DNA from 3 places in the Aliivibrio logei genome. Region 2 is predicted to be linked to each of the others. Evidence: predicted binding sites of a transcription regulator. Region 2 holds the regulator's gene; each other region holds the start of a gene.
What was found. Region 2 encodes PurR, which represses purine synthesis genes. Its sites were predicted from a motif close to TNANGNAAACGTTTNCNTNA; they were not measured.

Region 1: a site for PurR is predicted at 3,019-3,038, ahead of pyrD (quinone-dependent dihydroorotate dehydrogenase). Genes of this name have one in related genera too.
Region 3: a site for PurR is predicted at 3,700-3,719, ahead of purT (formate-dependent phosphoribosylglycinamide formyltransferase). Genes of this name have one in related genera too.

The regions. Positions count from the first base shown of each region.
Region 1 is NZ_MAJU01000008.1:335,024-342,328, reverse strand. It holds gene A6E04_RS05795 (NAD-glutamate dehydrogenase) at 1-2,994, shown strand, start outside; gene pyrD (quinone-dependent dihydroorotate dehydrogenase) at 3,266-4,276, shown strand; gene A6E04_RS05785 (cell division protein ZapC) at 4,493-5,032, shown strand; gene rlmKL (bifunctional 23S rRNA (guanine(2069)-N(7))-methyltransferase RlmK/23S rRNA (guanine(2445)-N(2))-methyltransferase RlmL) at 5,603-7,305, shown strand, end outside.
Region 2 is NZ_MAJU01000029.1:164,754-172,058, reverse strand. It holds gene rluF (23S rRNA pseudouridine(2604) synthase RluF) at 1-599, opposite strand, end outside; gene A6E04_RS18855 (hypothetical protein) at 721-2,133, opposite strand; gene torR (two-component system response regulator TorR) at 2,328-3,026, opposite strand; gene torD (molecular chaperone TorD) at 3,258-3,905, shown strand; gene purR (HTH-type transcriptional repressor PurR) at 4,230-5,231, shown strand; cyclic di-GMP riboswitch class I at 5,395-5,477, shown strand; gene A6E04_RS18835 (TfoX/Sxy family DNA transformation protein) at 5,606-6,193, shown strand; gene A6E04_RS18830 (TVP38/TMEM64 family protein) at 6,287-6,964, shown strand; gene A6E04_RS18825 (PepSY domain-containing protein) at 7,094-7,305, shown strand, end outside.
Region 3 is NZ_MAJU01000008.1:53,541-60,845, forward strand. It holds gene A6E04_RS04335 (methyltransferase) at 1-958, shown strand, start outside; gene A6E04_RS04340 (amino acid aminotransferase) at 1,080-2,270, opposite strand; gene purT (formate-dependent phosphoribosylglycinamide formyltransferase) at 2,468-3,643, opposite strand; gene A6E04_RS04350 (amidase family protein) at 3,862-5,025, shown strand; gene cdd (cytidine deaminase) at 5,080-5,988, opposite strand; gene A6E04_RS04360 (CidB/LrgB family autolysis modulator) at 6,139-6,813, opposite strand; gene A6E04_RS04365 (CidA/LrgA family protein) at 6,813-7,163, opposite strand; gene sbcB (exodeoxyribonuclease I) at 7,160-7,305, opposite strand, start outside.

The sequences.
Region 1 (7,305 bases), on a different contig from region 2:
ATTCATAACGGTTCTGCCGAAGTCGATCTTCGTCAGGCTCGTGATCGTTTCCAAGACGCATTTGCGAAAATTTGGAGTGGTGAATTAGAGAGTGATGGTTTTAACCGATTAGTACTTGGTGCTGGTTTATCTGGCCGTGAAGTGACTATTTTACGTTCTTACGCTCGTTATATGCGTCAAGTTGGTTTCCCATTCAGTCAACAATACATTGAAGACACATTATCAACTCATACTCATTTAGCGGTATCAATTGTTGCATTGTTTGATCTTCGTTTTAATCCAACAATGGGTTGGAGTGAGAAAAAACAACAAAAACAATTAGATGCGATTTTTGCGAGTTTAGATAAAGTAGAAAGTTTGGATGATGATCGTATTATCCGACGCTACGTAGACATGATAGTTGCTACTGTTCGTACTAACTATTATCAAGTCTGTGAGAACAACCAATCAAAACCATGGCTATCTCTAAAACTAAAACCATCAAATATTCCTGAAATTCCAGCGCCTGTACCTGCATTTGAGATCTTTGTTTATGCGCCTGATATTGAAGGTGTCCATTTACGTGGTGGTAAAGTCGCTCGTGGTGGTTTACGTTGGTCAGATCGCCAAGAAGATTTCCGAACAGAAGTCTTAGGTTTGGTTAAAGCACAACAAGTTAAAAATACGGTCATTGTTCCTGTTGGGGCCAAAGGTGGCTTTGTTTGTAAGAAGCAGCATAATTTCACGACTCGTGATGATATCTTTGCTGAAGGTCAACGCTGTTATAAACAATTTATTCGCGCATTATTAGATGTGTCTGACAACATCATTGAAGGGGAAGTGATTCCTCCGAAAAATGTCGTTCGCCATGATGATGATGATCCATATTTGGTTGTTGCTGCTGATAAGGGAACAGCAACGTTCTCTGATCTAGCAAACTCAGTTTCTGAAGAATACAACTTCTGGTTGGGTGATGCTTTTGCCTCTGGTGGTTCTAATGGTTATGACCATAAAGCGATGGGTATCACGGCTAAAGGGGCGTGGGAATCAGTGAAACGTCATTTCCGAGAAATGGGAATTGATTGTCAAACCACGGATTTTACTGTCGCAGGTGTCGGTGATATGGCGGGGGATGTGTTTGGTAATGGGATGTTGTTATCTAAACATATTCGTTTACAAGCCGCATTTAACCACATGCATATCTTCATTGATCCAAACCCGAATGCTGAAATGACTTGGCCTGAACGTAATCGATTATTTGAACTGCCACGTTCAAGTTGGGAAGATTACAATAAAGATCTTATTTCTCAAGGTGGTGGACTTTTCTCTCGCCGTGCAAAGTCGATAGATCTCTCTCCTGAAATTCAGAAAATGTTAGGTACACGTAAGCAGTCTCTAGCACCAAACGATCTCATTCAAATGATCTTAAAAATGAATGTGGATCTCTTATGGAATGGTGGTATTGGTACTTATGTTAAAGCAACAAAAGAAACCAGTGTCGATGTGGGTGACCGTGCTAATGATGCGTTAAGAATCAATGGTGCAGAGCTAAATGCGAAAGTGATTGGTGAAGGCGGTAACTTAGGAATGACACAATTGGGTCGTATTGAATATGGCCTAAAAGGTGGCCGTGTTAATACCGATTTTGTTGATAATGTAGGTGGCGTTGATTGTTCTGATAACGAAGTTAACATTAAGATCTTGCTGAATGGTCTTGTTGCGAATGGGGATCTTACTTATAAGCAACGTAATGTCTTACTTGAAAAAATGGAAGATGAAGTTGGTGACATTGTTCTTGATGATGCTTATTGCCAATCTGAATCGATCTCAGTAACAGAGCAGCAAGGTACCGCGTTAGTTAAAGAGCAGATCCGATTTATTCATCACTTAGAGAAGAAAGGTCAATTGGATCGTGGATTAGAGTTTATCCCAGATGATGAAACTCTAATAGAAAGAGAGAAATTAGGGCAGGGACTTACTCGTCCTGAACTCTCTGTTTTGGTCGCTTATGGAAAGATGGTATTAAAAGAGCAACTTGCTTGTGATGAGATTGCAAATAATCCTTATCATGCTGATTTGCTTAAAACCTATTTCCCTACTGAGTTACAACGTAACTATAGAGCGGAAATGGACAATCACCCTCTGCGTTCAGAAATCATTGCAACTTGCTTAGCAAATCAAATGGTTAATGAAATGGGGTGTAACTTCATTACTCGAATGCAAGAAGAAACAGGTTACGCGGTCACTGATATTGTTAATGCGTATTCTGCAACCCGCGCTATTTTTGAGTTTGGAGACTTATTCAAACAAATTCGTGAGTTAGATAATACAGCAACGACAGTGGCACAATACGATGCTTTCTTTGTTATGCGTCGAACGATTCGTCGAGTGGCTCGTTGGTTACTGCGTAATGGTTCACAAAACATGTCAATTCAAGAGTTGATAGCTAAGTACAAACCTGCGGTTGATGATATTAAAGTCAACTTAGATAATTATTTAGTTAAAGATGAAGTTATTGAACATATTGAACAAGCCAATCATTACCTTGAAATGGGTGTACCGTGTGAGCTAGGTAATTTATTAGCACGCTTAAGCAGTTTATACTCAGCAATGGATATTTCTGCATCGGCAGAAGCGGCAAAACAATCCGTTTCTGTAGCGGCTCGTTTGTATTATGTATTAGGTGATAAATTATCTTTGCATTGGTTCTTAAAACAAATTAATAATCAAGGTGTTGATAATCATTGGCAAGCCCTTGCAAGAGCGTCATTCCGCGAAGATTTAGATTGGCAACAACGTCAATTGGCTGGGTTAGTTTTAGCTGAATATACCGATGGAAAATCAGTAGAGCAGGCGATTGAAGAATGGTATGAGAAAAACAGTACTTCAGTTGATCGTTGGGACAGTATTTTAAATGAATTTAAAGTAGGTTCAGTTCATGAATTTGCTAAATTCTCTGTAGCATTACGAGAGTTAATGTTATTGAATTTAAGCTGTACGTCTAACGCTTCTTAGCCGGGTTATTGCTCTAAATAATCAGTAGACAAACGTTTGCATAACTTAAGCGAAAGTGAGTATATATTCACTTTCGCTTTTTATTACCCCGTAATTTTTCCTATATATCTATCTATTTAATCAAATTAAGTGATTACTTATTTATATACCGATTTATTGGCTTTACGTTTGCAATAAATAATGACAAATTAAGTGCGATTAAGTTTGAATTGTTAATTAAATCAGTGAATAATGACTCCCCGTTTACACGGGACTTATTTTTGGAGTTACAATGTTATATCGCATCGCCAGAGCTGGCATTTTCAAACTTGATGCTGAAAAAGCACATGACTTAGCAATTCAAAACTTCAAGCGCTTTAATGGCACACCTCTTGATATCTTCTATCGTCAAAAATTAGCGTCTAAACCTGTAGAGGTAATGGGCATTCAATTTAAAAACCCTATCGGTCTTGCGGCCGGTCTTGATAAAAACGGTGAGTGCATTGAAGCATTTGGCGCAATGGGTTTTGGATTCATTGAAGTGGGTACAGTAACTCCTCGTCCTCAAGCGGGCAATGATAAACCACGTCTTTTCCGTCTTATTGAAGCTGAGGGTATAATCAATCGCATGGGTTTTAATAACCTAGGTGTTGATAATCTCGTCGAGAACGTAAAGAAAGCAAAATACGATGGCGTGATTGGCATTAATATTGGTAAAAATAAAGATACGCCAATCGAGAAGGGCACTGAAGATTACTTAATCTGTATGGAGAAGGTATATCAATACGCAGGTTATATTGCGATTAATATCTCATCACCAAATACTCCAGGACTTCGAACGCTTCAATATGGTGAAGCACTTGATGATCTTCTTTCTCAACTGAAAGAGAAGCAGAAAGAGTTAGCTGAAAAATACGGTAAGTATGTTCCAATCGCATTAAAAATTGCCCCAGACCTTGATGATAATGAATTATCTCAGATTGCCGATTCTTTAATGAAATATAAGATTGATGGTGTCATTGCAACAAACACGACATTAGATCGTTCTATGGTTGAAGGAATGAAGCACGCAGAGGAGATGGGGGGACTAAGTGGTCGTCCTATACAAACTCGCAGTACTGAAGTCGTTCGTCAATTAAAAGAATTATTAGGTGACAGTTTACCTATTATTGGTGTTGGTGGTGTTGACTCTTATGTTGCAGCAAAAGAGAAGATGGTTGCGGGTGCCGATCTTGTACAGGTATATTCAGGTTTTATCTATAAAGGTCCTAATCTGATCCGTGATATTGTAAATAATATCTAAAATATAGGGCTTCGAAAGTTGCTTACATATGATTAACACTAAAGGGGAGATGAAGATTTCCCCTTTTTTTATTCCTAACCTCTTGTAAAATTAACAGTTAATTGCATCAACGTATTTTATGATTTAAAAACGGATTTATTTTTACTCATAAAATAGCACTCATTGATGATTGGCTGGCGTAGGGAAACACTCCCATATTTTCAAGAGAGAACTAACATGCTTAAACCCAGTGATACATGGAGTTGGTATTACGATAATAAAGCACAATCTCTTATGCTTGATTTAGGCATGGATATGGTTTTTTGTGTGAATTTATCTCCCAAAGTCTTAATCAATAGTGCATTTGATGATTGTAAATTTTCTGTGGATGATGCATCCGCTTATCAGATGTTTGTTGAACACATTTCTTATCTTCCTCTTTCTGAACCTCGCAAAGTTGAGCTAGCACTCAATTGTGTTGCCGCCAGACGCTTCCATAAGCCCATGCTACCTAAGAGTTGGTTCTTTGAAACCCAAGGGGCAGGGTATTACCCAGAAGAAGGTGAAATCGTTTCTCTGAAAAATGATTTAGGAGAAGGGCATTTCATTATTGTAGAAAATTATGAGTGTGCAAGTATGTGTATGTTGGTCGATATGGATGCATTTGCATTAAATCCAACCAAGTACATGGCCTTTTGTGAACCGATTAAAGTCATGAATGATCGCATGGCCAAAATGCAAGTCGTTAACTCTTCATATTACGCCCTAGTAGGGTAGTTACTCTCCGTTATTTTATCCCCAGATAAAGCTCCCTTTAATACTTCTAATTCCACTATTTCATCCTTCTTATATTGACTCTTTTTACAAAATTCGTCTCAGAATTAATGTAATTAGAGCGTGTTCGTTTTAATCTAATTTTCAGTTATAGACACACCTCTCACTATTTTACGTTTTTTGGTTGAAAAAGAATCAGAAAAATAGGGAGGAATGCACTCTTAAAACTGAGATCTACTGCTAAGAAGCATAAAAAAAACAACAAATCATTATTGATAGAATACTATAGTAACGTCCACTTAAACCACTTATCTTCCCTATTTCTTGTGTTCTGTAATTAACTTTCACAACAAATAACCTTCTGGAGTAGGCCAGATTTTTCGAGTATCTGCTCATGCTTAAGTGTGTCCGTTGGGAAACAGTGGTTTTTTTAATCCATCATCAGTAGGATTAACTTATTGTTTTTATAGTCTTTATTTGAAGAGTTTGCGGATGGTTTATCTGTGATCTATTTATCCTATTTCCTTAGGATTCATGTATAATGCGAGGCAATTTAATAACCAAAAGAATCCCATGAAAAAATACTTAGCCATCACTTCTAAAGGCCTTGAAAACTTACTTGCAGACGAACTAGTTGCACTTGGTGTTACTGACCCAAAATTAGTTTATGCAGGGGTTACGTTTGAAGCCCCAATCGAGGTTGTTTATCGTTGTTGTTTGTGGAGCCGTATTGCTTCACGTTTCATTCAAATTCTGTCTGAGTTTGATGTTCGTGATGATATGGATTTGTATCTAGGCGCTTCTGCAATTAATTGGCCTAATTATTTCACAGCAGATAAAACGTTAGTGGTGGATTTTAACGGTACGAACCGTGAGATTCGAAATAGCCAATACGGTGCATTGAAAGTAAAAGATGCAATTGTTGACCGTTTTACAAAGGCTGATTTAGAACGTCCGAATATTGATAAAGCGGAACCTGATTTACGTGTACATATGCGTTTATCTGGCGAGAAAGGGATTCTTGGTTTTGATTTAATCGGTTCAGGCTTACATCAGCGTGGTTACCGTACTGAAGCAGGTCGTGCACCACTTCGTGAAACATTAGCAGCAGCACTTGTACTTCGCAGTACATGGGATGAAAGCAAACCGCTATTGGATCCAATGTGTGGTTCAGGTACGTTACTGATTGAAGCTGCACTTATGGCGTGTGAAATGGCACCTGGTGTGAAACGTGAAAAATGGTGTTTTGAAGCGTTGTCTGATTTTGATCCAGAAGTGTGGACTGAAATTCGTTCAGAAGCTCGAGTTAAGAGTCGCCGTGGCGTTAAGAAAGTCGATACGCATTTTTACGGTTTTGATCGTGATTATCGTGTAATTCAAACGGCTCGTGATAATGCTCGTCGTGCTGGTGTTGAAGATTTAATTACATTTGATGTTGGTGATGCTACTAAGATTGAACGTCCAGAGGGCTTTGAGAATGGGGTTGTAATTTGTAACCCTCCTTATGGTGAACGTTTAAGTACTGAACCTGCACTGATTGCACTATACAGTGAATTTGGTCGCCAACTAAAAGAACAATTTGGTGGCTGTACTGCATCAATCTATTCAAGTAATGATGATTTGCTTGCGTGTATTCGTATGCGTGCAGACAAGCAATTCAAACTGAACAATGGTGCGTTACCTTGTGTTCAGAAAAACTATTCAATTAGCGAATCGGCTGAACGTAAAGAAGCGGCAAACATTGAAGTTGCTCCTGAGTTTATGAACCGTCTTAAAAAGAATTTGTCTAAACTTGGCAAATGGGCACGTAAAGAGAAGTTAGATTGTTATCGTCTTTATGATGCCGATTTACCAGATTACAATGCGGCAATTGATGTATACAAAGATTACATCATCATTCAAGAATATGCGGCACCAAAAGAAATTTCAGAAGATAAAGCACGCCGTCGTTTAACTGACATGATCCGCGCAACAGTGTTAGTGACTGGTGTTGAAACCAATAACGTTATTTTGAAAGTACGTCAAAAGCAGTCAGGCAAAAACCAATATCAAAAGTTAGCAGAAAAATCTCGTTACTTTGATGTTGAAGAGTACGGCGTAAAATTGATTGTTAATTTACAAGATTACCTAGATACGGGGTTATTCTTGGATCATAAATTAACTCGTAAAATGATTGGTGATATGGCCGCAGGAAAAGATTTCCTAAACCTATTTGCTTATACCGGCTCAGCGACTGTTCATGCTGCTTGTGGTGGTGCTAAATCGACAATGACCAT
Region 2 (7,305 bases):
ACTTCATAATCTAAGTATTCACACATACGACGAATTTGACGATTTAAACCCTGCGTTAACGTAATTCGGAAAACAAAGCGTGATTCTTGTTTAACCTGACAAGGTAGCGTTACGGTATCTAAAATAGGAACACCCGCCGCCATTTGTGCTAGAAAATCATCAGTAATAGGTTTATCAACACGAACGACATATTCTTTTTCATGCGCATTACCCGCACGAAGAATCTTATTAACGATATCTCCATCACTGGTTAAGAAAATCAAACCATCAGACGGCTTGTCCAATCGACCAATAGGGAAAATACGCTGTTCGTGGTTAATATAATCAATAATATTACCTTCGACATGACGTTCGCTTGTACAGGTAATACCGACTGGCTTATTGAATGCAATATAGATACGTTCTTGCTTTGCTTTCAATGGTTTTCCATCAACCAGAACATCATCACCTTCAGCTACTTTTGTACCCATTTCAGGAACGTTGCCATTAATAGTAATTCGCTGCTGATCAATCAATTTATCAGCTTCTCTTCGTGAGCAATAACCCGTATCACTAATGTATTTGTTTAAACGAGTTAGTTTAGGTTCTGGTGATGTCATGGTGTACCTCAAAAAAATGAACAGCCGGAGTGTATCAGAAACTTTAAAAAATAAATAAAAAAAGCGCTCTAGACCGTAGTTTAGAACGCTTAATTATAATGACTAATGATTATTTAACCACTTATTCAGAAACAATCACGCCTTCATTCGTTGTCTCTTCATTTACGGTTTTCACAGCAACAGGGGCTTTAACTGCTGCTTCTTGAGTTTTTGGCTTTGTTACGACAGGAACCACTGCCGCCTCTTCCGTACTTTTCGCCTTCACTTCATCGGCAATAATCGCCGTTTTTTCAGACTCAACAACAGGAAGCTCCGCCTTCTCTTCGGCCACTTTTTCAGTCGCTTGTTCTTTCTCTTTAAACGATGCAATCACATCATTTAGGTTTTTAATTAAATTATCGTTACGCTCTAATTGCTGCGTTAGTACTAACACTTGTTTTTGCACACCAGAACGGTCTTCAGTTTGGTTCTCAATGGTAAGCGCTTGGCTTTTAATTTGTGCACTGAGTTCTTGTATTTTCTTCTCTAACACAACGGTATTATTTGCTTCGTGCATTTGCTGCACCGAATCTAGAATAGACGTTGTTTGAGTTCTTAATGGTTGATCACGGTAATCGCTCCCGTTAATCGCCAGAGATATTGATAATAATTTATTTTCAAACTCTAATACTGGCTGTTCAAATTGACCATTTTTAACCGCCTGCAATAATTTTACTTCAGCCGCCATATTTTTAAGATGATCTAATTGAAAAACAGTACGATTTACAGCACTGCTAATTAGCGCTTCATCGCGGTTATTCGCTTGAACTGCTTTCTGAGTTTTATCTAATTCGGCTTTCGCTTGGCCGTAACTAATAGGCGCGATGGTTTTAAAACCTTTTTGAGAGAGTTGATTAAATTCTTTTTCAAGAGGATAAACATAAATCTTTAACGTTGTATCTATTTCAATCGCTTTTGCATTCGTTAAAAAAGAAGCTTGCTCAGTTTGAGCTTCTGCAATATCGTCTTCAATCACCGTAATAAATAACATTTTATATTGCGAATTTAGAGATGCAAACTCAGCAGGATAATAAGCATTTACATCAATAGAGGTCATGTAATCCATTTGTGATATCGCATCGGAAAGAACAACATCGGCTTGCTCTTTATACCCTTTAAGCTTACCAAGCTCTGCATCTGCTTTCGTTATGTATTCGCTGTATTTAGCGGCATAAGATCCAGAAGAAAACATCGAATATTCTTCATTAATTAATCCTGGTTCTTTTTCTACCTCTAAATAAATCTCTTTAGCATCATCCCATGATTCGGTCATTATGTTGTAAGTTGGCTCAGAGTAGAGTCTAAACTGCTCAACAGAATCAAACGTTGCTTTGTCTAAAGTGTATTGTTTTTGTAATACATCAAATGTTGATACTGATGATACGGCTCTGTTTTTTTCTACAGCTACCGAAGTCTCCGTATTATTCGTACTTTGACAACCAACCACACTAGACAATGCCGTAGCAATTATTGCCATCTTAAAATATTGTTTCATTCTGAACCTATTTTTATTATATGAATAGACAAAGTGCATGTGCACTTTTTTCGAATCCTACTACATAACAACAATTAAATCAGTATTTACAATGAGTTCACGATTAATTATAACGATTGCATTATAGGTATAAAAAAGCCGCTCAAATAAGAGCGGCTTTAACATTATCTTTTTTATCGATGATTAAACTAAAATCAATCACCAGCAAACATGTACCCTTCACCATGAACAGTAACAAATATTTGAGGATTTTTTGGATCCACTTCCATTTTGGCACGCATTCGCCTGATCAAAACGTCAATCGTTCTGTCATTTGGCGCATCAACACGGTGGCTGATCATATTTAAAATACGTTCACGTGATAATACCGTGTTCGGATAAGACGACAAAGCAACTAATAGCTCATATTCGGCTTTCGTTAACTTAACTGGCTCACCATTGTTCGATAAAGCACGACGTTGAATATCAAACGTCCACTCCCCGAAACGAATTAAATTTGATTCATCTAATTCTACGGGTTCATTTGCTAATGACATACGCCAAAATAGATTTTTAACTCGGACTAAAAGCTCACGTAACTCCACAGGTTTTGTTACGTAATCATCCGCACCCATCTCTAAACCTACGATGCGGTCAATACTATCAGTTCGTCCTGTAACTAAAATAATACCAATATTAGACTGGCTGCGTAATTCACGCGCCAATAATAAACCATCCTCTCCTGGTAGGTTTATATCAAGCATAATTAAATCAACTTTTTGTTCAGCCAAAACAGTTCGCATTTCTGCGCCCGTTTCAGCCTCGCTCACTTGATATCCCTCGGCTTCAAAATAGCCTACAAGCTTAGAGCGAGTTACCACTTCGTCTTCAACAACTAAAATGTGATAGCTCATAATTTTCTCTTTTTTTTATGGTTATTAGGATGGTTCTTATTACATTCTATTCATATATTGTAATAATGCCAATTCTCAATTGATATTTCTGTATATTATTTGATTCAGAACAAATCTTGTCGCGTATTAATCTTTGCTAATATCTTTATACACCCTGTTAATGATAGGTGCTATTCCTTTTCACACTTATGCCGTACAATTATTTAGTCAATTTTTTGGAGCTTATTTTACATGAACGAACTAAATGCATTTAATGAACAACGTGCTGAAATTTATTGGTGGTTATCTAGCCTATTTGCACACGAGCTAACTAAAGAGCAATTAGAGCAGTATAACAGTTTTGAGATTCGTACCTTTTTAACGAACCTTTCTGAAACTCCAGAGCTAACCGACTCTATTTCTTCAATTGTAACAAAATTGAATGAATTACAAACACGCGAAGATGCACAGCTTGAACTATCGGCTGACTTCTGTGAAGCGTTCTTAGGCTCTGATAAGAACAGTGCGCTTCCTTATGCTTCAATGTATTTAGATAAATCACGCCTTCTTAATGCGAAACCGGCACAAGATATGCGTGATTTATTAGAAAAATACAACATCACTCAAAAAGCTGAATTCAATGAACCTGCAGATCACATTGCTATTGAGTTAGATTTCTTAGGCAATCTAATTGTCATGACGAATCAGCAAACAACGGAACCAGAATTCGAGCAATTCATGGCCGCACAACTGCAATTTATTAACGAGCAGTTATTATCTTGGGCGCCACGTTTTAACCAACTTTGTTCTGAACGAGATACATTTGGCTTCTATGCTGCCGTTACTCACTTCCTTGTTACGTTCTTAGAATTGGATGTAAAATTCCTAGCGGGCGAATAACAAAAGCATGTACAACTGGTAAGATAAGTTAACAATAGTGTGATATATATCAAAACGACTATTAAAATTTATTAAATCAGCAATTGTTTGCGCTACGCTTTATAGATAAAATGTGAACGCAAACGATAAAATTTGAATATCAATGAAAACCGCATTTATCGCGGTTTTTTTCATTTATACCACCTAGATTATTCTCTAATCTACTATTGGTAATATACTCACAGGGCCTATTTACCTTCCAACAATCTTTATTAAAAAATAAAGAGAGACTTTGACACTATTGTTGGAACATAAATAGCCCCTTAATAAATTAAGGCTTTTAATATGGCTACCATTAAAGACGTTGCGAAACTTGCTTCTGTTTCGACAACCACCGTTTCTCATGTAATTAACAAAACTCGATTTGTTGCAGAAGCAACTCAAAAACGAGTATGGGAAGCCGTTGAAGAACTAAACTATGCACCGAGTGCCGTTGCTCGTAGTTTAAAGTGCAACACAACTCGAACTATCGGCATGCTAGTTACCCAGTCTTTTAATCCATTTTTTGCCGAAATGATGCACGGTGTTGAGAACTACTGTTACAAGCAAGGTTACACATTATTTATGTGTAATACCGAAGGTGATCTAGATAAACAAAAGCACTACCTTCGTATGCTGGCAGAAAAACGTGTCGATGGCTTATTAGTTATGTGTTCTGATCTAAATGAACAGTTATTAGCACAACTTGAAAAAAACACAGAATTACCAATGGTAATCATGGACTGGGGTCCAGATAGCCCTCATACCGACAAAATTATTGATAATTCTGAAGAAGGTGGTTATTTAGCAACAAAACACCTGATTGAAAATGGACACACAAAAATTGGCTGTGTTACCGGTCAGCTTGATAAAGCAACCTGTAAAGAACGAATTCATGGTTTCTACAGAGCTTTATCTGAAGCAAATTTAACGTCAAATCCAGATTGGATATTTGAAGGTGATTTTGAGTGTTCTTCTGCCTCTAAATCTGTTGAAAAAATGCTACAGATGGAAGATAAACCAACTGCATTATTTTGTTTTAACGACATTATGGCATTAGCGGCTATCAGCAAAATTCAACAAACTGGCTTACGTGTACCTGAAGATATCTCAATCATTGGTTACGATAACATTGAACTTTCTGCATATTTCTCTCCACCATTGACGACGATTCACCAACCTAAACGTCGCGTTGGTAAGACCGCCGTTGAAATATTGTTGGAACGAATCAAAGATAAGCACCATGAAAGACGCATTTTTGAAATGCATCCAGAAGTGGTAACTCGGAAAAGTGTCCATAAACTGTAACAATGAGTGATGCATTAATCATAAATATGCAAGTGAAAAAATATTTATTTATTTAAAACTTGAACTGGCATAACAGAAAATCATCCTTATTTTCTGAACCAATGTCACATAACTTACAAGTGGACAACATTTCATTTTATTGATTACTATATCATCTTAACTGTCACGAACAGGGCAAACTGTGCGAAAGCTCAGGACGCAAAGCTTCCGGCCTACGTATTTATATAAGGTAGCGGGGTTGCCGATGGCAGGTATTTATATCTACACATTGTTAATTTTTACTTAGAAATAACAATGTGTGGTTTTGAACTTGCTACTATTTCCTCGGGCTCAGTTGTTTAGTGACATAGACTTACTAACCGAGAATTATTGCAATGGATAAACCAATACTAAAAGATTCACTTCGATTACTTTCCTCTCTAGGGAAAATCACTTCACGCTCCATGTTTGGCGGCTTTGGTGTTTTTATTGATGACACAATGTTTGCACTTGTTGTTCAGGACAGACTGCATTTGCGAGCAAGCGATAACACTATTAATTTATTTAAAGACCAAGGTTTTGAACCTTACGTTTATAAAAAACGTGGTTTCCCCGTGGTAACTAAATATTTTGCTATTTCACCTGAATGTTGGGATGAACCTGATTCAATCCTAATTCAAGCTGTTGTTGCTTTAGATGTTGCTAAAAAAGACAAAGAAAAACAAAAAACAGCAGGTCCCTCTCGAATTAAGGATTTACCCAATCTAAGATTAGCGACAGAGAGAATGCTGAAAAAAGCAGGAATAACGACCGTAAAAGAACTAATGGAGACGGGATCTGTAAACGCTTATAAAGCGATTCAACAGACTCATTCAAGTTCTGTTAGTGACGAATTACTGTGGTCGCTTGAAGGAGCGATTAAAGGTACTCACTGGTCTGTTATCTCTACTGATATTAGAAATGAATTAAGAAAACAACTTTAAATACATTTTCCTACATTTATTTTACATTCGCCCTACTCTTATGTTGTCTTTACCTGTATAAATTAAAGACAACATAAGGCTAGGAAATGAATTATGAATAAAAAATTACTCTTATTAATCACTCTTCTTACAGCCTTTGCTGTTATCTTTTTTAACTTTGGTCATCTATTTACTCTAGAGCAGGCTAAGGCATACCATCAAGCCCTTCAAAGTGACATCCAAGAAAACCTTTTCTTTTATAGCACCCTTTATTTCTTTGGTTACATTACCGTCACTGCATTATCAATACCAGGCGCCGCAGTAGTCACATTGCTTGGTGCGGCCTTATTTGGTTTTTGGTGGAGCTTATTATTGGTTTCTTTTGCCAGTTCCATTGGTGCTACTATTGCCTTCCTAAGCAGCCGTTATTTATTAAGAGAATGGGTTGATCGTAAATTTGGGGACAAATTAATTTCCATCAATCAAGGTATTGAAAAAGATGGCGCTTTTTACTTACTGACTCTTCGTTTAATTCCTATATTTCCATTCTTTCTTATTAATTTAGTCATGGGATTAACAAAACTAACCGCCGCTCGGTTTTACTTATTTAGTCAATTAGGCATGCTGCCCGGAACCATGGTATTTTTAAATGCCGGAACTCAATTAGCTGAAATAACCTCACTATCAGGGTTAATATCACCAAATATACTCGGCTCTCTTGCTCTTCTTGGTTTATTTCCAATCGTTGCAAAATTTATTATTAGTTATGTTCAGAAAAAACGCACCTCTTAAAATTGCGAATAAGAGATAGACATTATTCTATCTCTTATTCCTTCTCTCACTGATTACCTGCAGGATTCATTTTACGTTCATGTTTAATAATTTATACTGCCTGTAGTTTAATTTTTAGAGTGCGTATTTATGTTTACTCGTCAGCCATTAGCTATACTTATATTTAGCCTCTCAATGTGTTTATCGCCATTGAGCTTTGCTCAAGATCATGCAATTCCCGCAGTTCAAGATATTACCCTCCCTCTCAATACAACCATTGAGTTTGATGAAGACCGTGATGAAATTATCATGGCTGTAGAACAAGGCCTTATTAAGCCTTTCTCTGCTCTTTATCAGACAGT
Region 3 (7,305 bases), on a different contig from region 2:
TCAATTTCCTCTTTTGGCTGCGCCATCACAATGCATACCTAAAGGATTTAATTCAGGAATAAATGGTCGTAAGTGGCAGCAAATAACCAATTTAAGTGCGTTAAGTTCTGATTTTTACTCTCCAGAGTCTGAATGGCTAGAGTGGTGCGGTGGTAAAGGCTATTTAGGTAGAGTATTAAGCTCTACAACGAATAAAAAAGTAACTACATTAGAATGGCAACAAGAGCTCTGTGATAGCGGCCAACATTATGCAGACAATCATTCCCTTTCTATGCGTTTTATTCAAGGGGATGCGTTATCTAAACAAGCATATTCATTGATTAAACCTCAACAACATGCGGTTGCTTTGCATGCTTGTGGTGATTTGCATTTGAGTTTAATCGAAGCAGGCATAGAGAATAACATTGAGGCATTGACGATTGCGCCTTGCTGCTTTCATTTAACTGAAAATGAAGAATACCGCCCATTATCTTTCTCTGCTCAAGATTCATTATTACGATTAAGCCGTGTTGATTTGCGTTTACCATTGCAAGAAACGGTGGTTGCAGGGAAGCGAACGCAACATCATCGTGAACAAGAGATGTGTTTTCGTTTAGGGTTTAATGAATTACAAAAATGGGTAACAGGAAGTTCGGAATATATTACGGTTCCGAGTATTAAAAAATCACTACTTGCCGAAGGGTTTGAAGCGTTTTGCCATTGGGCTGCGGCGCACAAAGGCATTAAGCTAGTAGATAATATTGATTATTCAATCTGGTTAGAGAAAGGAGAGGCTGCTTTTATTCTGATGGAAAAATGTGACCTTGTTCAGCATCTTTTTAAAAGACCATTAGAAATGTGGTTGTGTTTTGATAGAGCGTTGTATTTAGAAGAGTCAGGTTATGAAGTAAGAATTGGGGAGTTTTGTTTGAAAGAAGAAACGCCAAGAAATATCGTGATCCAAGCAAAGTTAGGATGAGAGCCACTCCTGTCATTATCTATTCATTTTTATTGGTTGAATGATAATAAAAAAAGGCGCTAAATACCTTGTTTACACAAACGTATTTAGCGCCTTTTTTGATATTTACTCATCGTTAGACTTAAAGAACAGCAGCAATGCCTTTACATAATGGCAGCATGTTGTCTTTCGTCATACCAGCAACACTGATTCGACCTGAACCAACGATGTAAATTGCAAACTCATCTTTTAGGCGATTCACTTGTTCTTTAGATAGACCAGAGAAAGAGAACATGCCATTTTGACGTTCAATAAAGCTGAAATCAGCGTCTACGCCTTGCTCTTTTAGAGTCGTAACAAACAGAGTTCGCATCTCTTGAATACGAGCTCGCATTTCTTGTACTTCTTGCTCCCACTCAGTACGCAACGCATCATCATTTAAGATGTAAGTAACGACAGCGGCACCATGAGCTGGTGGGTTAGAGTAAATAGAGCGAATAATTGCTTTCACTTGTGAGAACGCAGTAACAGAAACTTCAGGGTCTTTAGCTACCAGCGTAAATGCACCGACACGTTCATTGTATAAACCGAAGTTTTTAGAGAACGAACTCGCAACAAGTAATTCTGGGCAGTATTGAGCAAAAGTACGAAGACCAGAAGCATCTTCTTCAACGCCTTTAGCAAAACCTTGGTACGCAAAATCAAACAGTGGTAATAATCCTTTATTTGCACATAATTTTGCTAGTTCTTCCCATTCAGCATCTGTTGGATCAATACCTGTTGGGTTGTGACAACATCCGTGCAGTAATACAACATCACCAGATTCTGCTTGTTGTAAATCTGCCATCATTGCAGCAAAATCTTTCGATTTAGTTTCTGCGTTGTAGTAGCTGTATTGTGCAGTTTCGATACCAGCAGCAGTAAATACACCAATGTGGTTTGCCCATGTTGGGTTACTGATCCAAATTTTCACATCGCCTAATTGGCGTTTAATAAATTCACCAGCTACACGAAGTGCACCAGTACCACCAGGCGCTTGTGCTGTTTGAGTGCGTTTTTCTGTAATGACATCAGCGTTATTGCCAAACAACAGTTTTTGAACAGCTAGGCCGTATTCTGCAGTACCTTGGATGGTTAAATATGACTTTGTTTTTTCAGTATCAAGCAATACAGCTTCTGCTTTTTTTACTGTTTTCAATACTGGAGTCTGACCCGCTTCGTTCTTATAAATACCAACACCTAAGTTGATTTTTTCAGCACGAGGGTCATTTTTAAATTCATCAGTTAGGCCAAGAATTGGATCAGCTGGAGCGGCAGAGATTTTTTCAAACATAGTCATCATCCATGGTGAGATTAAAATAAAAAGTTTAAGAACGGTTTAGTTATTTATACCCGTTTACCTTGTAAGTTTGCAACGATTAGATAACGAAAAAAGTGATTTTTAATCGTAAAAAGGAAAAAGAGAGGCAGAATGGTAATAAATGACAACAGAACGGCATTTAAATACCGTTCTGCTGAATGAAAGAAAGGTTAGTAATTGATTTTAATTTTGTTTGACGCTGCGATAGCATCTTCAATTGCCGACTCAAGATTGTCTCTGCGTGTTATGGCGACCCCTAAGCGACGACGCCCATCAATTTCAGGTTTACCAAATAATTTTATTTGAGTTTGTGGTTGGCTCAATGCCTCTGCCAGTCCATCAAAACGAATATTTGTAGAGGTACCTTGGCCTAAGATCACAGAAGAAGCAGAAGGACCATATTGAACGATGTTATTGATGGGCATTCCCGTAAACGCACGAACATGCAGAGCAAATTCAGACATTTCTTGAGAGATTAACGTTACTAATCCAGTATCGTGTGGGCGAGGTGAGACTTCATTGAAATAAATATCATCGCCTTTAATGAAGAGCTCTACACCAAATAAACCATAACCGCCTAATGCGTTAACGACTTTTTCTGCCGCGTCTTGTGCTTGTTGTAATGCCGCTTCCGTCATTACTTGAGGTTGCCAAGACTCGCGGTAATCACCATCTTCTTGGCGATGACCGATAGGATCACAGAAATGAATGCCATCAACCGCACGGATAGTTAACAGTGAAATTTCGTAATCAAAATCCACAAAACCTTCAACAATAACGCGACCTGCTCCCGTTCGTCCGCCATCTTGCGCGTAGTCCCATGAGGTTTTAATATCATCCTCGGTCTTGATAACGCTTTGTCCTTTGCCTGATGAACTCATTACCGGCTTAATTACACACGGCATACCTACAAATTTAACGGCGTCGACCAGTTCTTCATAGCTGTCTACAAAACGATAAGGAGACGTCGGTAATTTTAATTCTTCAGCGGCTAATCGACGAATGCCTTCACGGTTCATGGTCAATTTAGTCGCGTTAGCGGTTGGAACAACGTTAAGGCCTCGTTTTTCTAATTCAACGAGTTTGTCTGTGGCAATGGCTTCAATTTCAGGCACGACATAATCTGGTTTTTCTTTTTCAATGACTTCTTGAAGTGCATCAGCATCTAACATATCAATGGCATAGCTACGGTGTGCGACTTGCATTGCTGGGGCATTTAAATAGCGATCAACCGCAATAACTTCCAAACCAAGGCGTTGGCATTCAATAGCCACTTCTTTGCCTAATTCACCGGAACCAAGCAATAATACTTTTGTAGCTGAAGACGATAGAGCAGTACCAAACATAATGAATTCTCATGATAGATAGTGAAATATGCCGCTATCATACTAAAATTAGATAGATACGCAAACGATTGCTTTTGATTTTTTATGGGTCTTTTATGCATCAATGTGGAAGAGAGCTCACACTACTGATTTGTTTATTGATACTGTGAATACCTTGGGTTGTATTCACTACCTCTACTGGTATGCTATTTTTTTTATATTAGCAGCAGTACTTCATTATGGATGTTCAAACCACTTATGTGCCTCACTCAGGACCTGTACAGCAATGGGCTTTTTATGGACTTTTAGAAAATAAGAAATTTGTTGTAAGCGATTGTATTGATATTAAAGATACGCCAAATGGCTTAGGTAATCCGGTATGGTTAGCGCAACAGAAAGTGGCCAAAGATAACGCGCCAGTGGTGGATCTTTTATTAAAGAAAGGGGCTATATTTGTGGGTAAAACTCAAATGGATGAGTTTGGTTTTGGACTTCATGGTAATAACCCACATTACGCTGCGATTAAAAATCCAAACAGTGAAGGGCGATTAATTGGTGGATCATCTTGCGGAGCCATTGCGGCGGTCGCGAATGGCTTGGCTGATATCGGCTTAGGCACGGATTTAAGTGGTGGAATACGAGTCCCTGCGGTATACGCTGGTTTATATGGTTTTAAATCGTCTTCTTGTGCCGCTAATATGAAGGGGGTTTATTGCATTGCAAAAGAAGAAACCTCTTTAGGCTGGGTTGCGAAGAGTTTGTCGGACATTAGAAAAGTCGCAACGACATTAACTCCGATGTCTCCATTAATGACGGTCGATCGTATTGTCGTGCTAGACAGCTTGTTTCTTGATGTTCCAGAAGAAGCAAAGGCAAAACTAGAACAATTACTTGAGGCATCCCCTTATAAAGTCGTTCGTAGTAAAGCGATCAGTAAAATAATAACCATGAAAGCTGCCGAAAGTTTTAAAGTCATTACCGCGACAAGAGGGCTACGTAACATAGAACCGTGGGTTGAAAAAAACCACCCAATGCTCAGTAATGAAATTAAAATGCAACTTAAATGGTTATCTTCATTAAAGTACAAAGATGAGCGAATTGCCCTAGAGCAAAGGGATCTTGTTAAATCGGTTTTAGAGTCACTTTTAGATGAAAAAACACTGTTGCTACTGCCAACGACCGCTAACATTGCCCCACCAGAAACGGCAACGGATGAGCAGTTATACAAACTTAACTCATTGATATTAAAATACACATCACTAGCCAGTTTAGCTGATTTACCTCAATTGCATCTTCCGTGGTTTACTGTGAATAATTCACCTTGGGGAGTGTCATTAATCGGTAAAAAAGGAATGGATAGACAATTAATTGATGCGGCTATTCGATGGAAAGGGAACCAATAAACAGAGATAAAAATAGAGGAGGCTGATGCATCCTCTATTTTTTTAAGTCAAAATCTATAAAGACACGTATTCTAATATCATGTTTGGACTCAGATCTTTAAGAGTACAGGTCGTAATCGCTAAATGACTGATTGCCCCTTTGTGATCTTCAACCAATGCCGCTTTTTTGATTTCAGACAAGGCTTCGCGAGACATATTCGCGTGAACTAATGCCACTTGAAGTGGGGGTAAACTCGGGTTAAATGCTGCGTTTTCCGCGTACATACCGTGGTAGATATTACCGTTATTCATTTCTAAAGCGACACCACTAAAGTTTTTTGAATAAGGGGCGTGGCTACGATTTGCAGCATCGAATGCTTGCATTAGTAATGGAGATGTCGATTCAAAGCTCAGTTGATGTGATGTTGTGGCTAACAAACCACCTTCAACACCTAAGTCTTTAGGACCAAACGATTCTGGTAAATACGCTTGCAGAGATTTTTCATCACGTTCTGGTAATTGCACCATTAATGAATCGGCCGTTGTTAGCTCATTCATAAATTGACGACAATGCCCACATGGGCTGAAGTTGATCGTGATGTCTGAAATCCCTGTTTCACCATGAATCCATGCATGACTGATTGCAGATTGCTCAGCATGAATGGTTTGGCCTAATTGAACATTACTGAATTCCATGTTGGCACCAAAATATAAGTGTCCAGAGGTGCCGCGAGCAATCGCTCCAACATAGAAATTAGAAATAGGAGCAACAGAAAATGCCGCGGCTAAGGGAAGCAGCGCCAATCTTAATTCTTTATCCGTTAATTGACTTTGAGCCAATAATGCTTGGAATTTATCTTTAGTGATAACACCAGTGAATTGGTCATTAACTAAAGGGGTGATCGCTGTATTGAGAGAAGAAGGAAGGGCATCCATGGCTTCTTGTAAGCGTTGTTGTAGGGCGTTCTTATGTAGAGTGGTCATTTGTATGATCCTTCTTAAGTTTTATGGGATCATTTTAGAGGGAATAAGAAATGAAACATAGATCAATCTCACACTCAATGATGCAATTTTTCATTAATTACATCATTGAGAGAGAGGTCACACCATATTTGGTGATATTTTACTCAGTAGTTACTGCATCATTAGCATTAATGAGTAAATGATTGGAGCCACAAGCGAAGTAATTATCCCGCAGATAACCAAGGCCAACGAGCTAAATGCCGCATCTTGATGGTTGACTTCAGCCGCTTGAGCCGTGCCTAGCGCGTGAGACACGTTACCCATGGTAAGGCCACGGGCCAGTGAACTTTTTATGCCAATTAAGTTGTAAATTGGGTAAGCGAATATAGCGCCCATTAAACCTGCTAACAAAACCAAAATAGCAGCAATAGCGGCTTCACCTTGAAGTTGAGATGAAATAGCCATCGCAATCGGTGTAGTCACCGATTTAGGAAGAATACTTGCCACTAGCTGCATATCAGCGCCCATCCATACTGCCAAAAATGCACCAGACAGCATAGAAAAAAGAGAACCAACACTACAAGCAAGTAGAATGATTTTCCAATTTTCGCGTATGTGCGGAAGCTGCTCATACAATGGATAAGCGAGCGCGACAACAGCAGGTTGAAGCAAATAACTTAAAAACGCATTATCAGCATAGTAAGTTTCATAAGGCACTTTTAATGCCATTAAAATGGGAATAACAATCATAACACTCAACAATAGAGGGTTATTTAATGGGTGAGGGTAGCGCTTTGCAAACCAACGAGCAGAATAGAAAACAATAACAGTCAGAATTACCCACATTAGTGCTTACCTCTTTCAAGGCGATCAATAAATAATGAAAGACAAACGAGCACTAATAGCGAACCACCAGCAGTGCTGACAATAATGGGTATTGCATTGGTCAGCAGTAAATCGAAATGCGTCATTAAACCAACCGAAATTGGAATAAATAAGATTAACATATTACGCATAAAGAACTGACAGCCAGTGGCCGTCCAATCTGGCTTACAGACACCAACCACCATGGCGGTAAATAATATCAGCATCCCAATAATGCTGCCGGGTACCGATATGGATAACCAAGATTGAATGCCATTTCCTGCAAACAAAGAAGCAAAGATCCAAGCAAAAGAGTAAATATATTTAATCATGATACTAACTGTTGTACGTAATTATAAACGGCGCGAAGAATCGCAGTCTTTTTCTCATTACCTTCAGACTCAAGGTATAAGCTTTCAAAGCGTGTTTCGTAATCAGACATGTGCGTCTCAAAATAATCTTGTAGATGCGCTT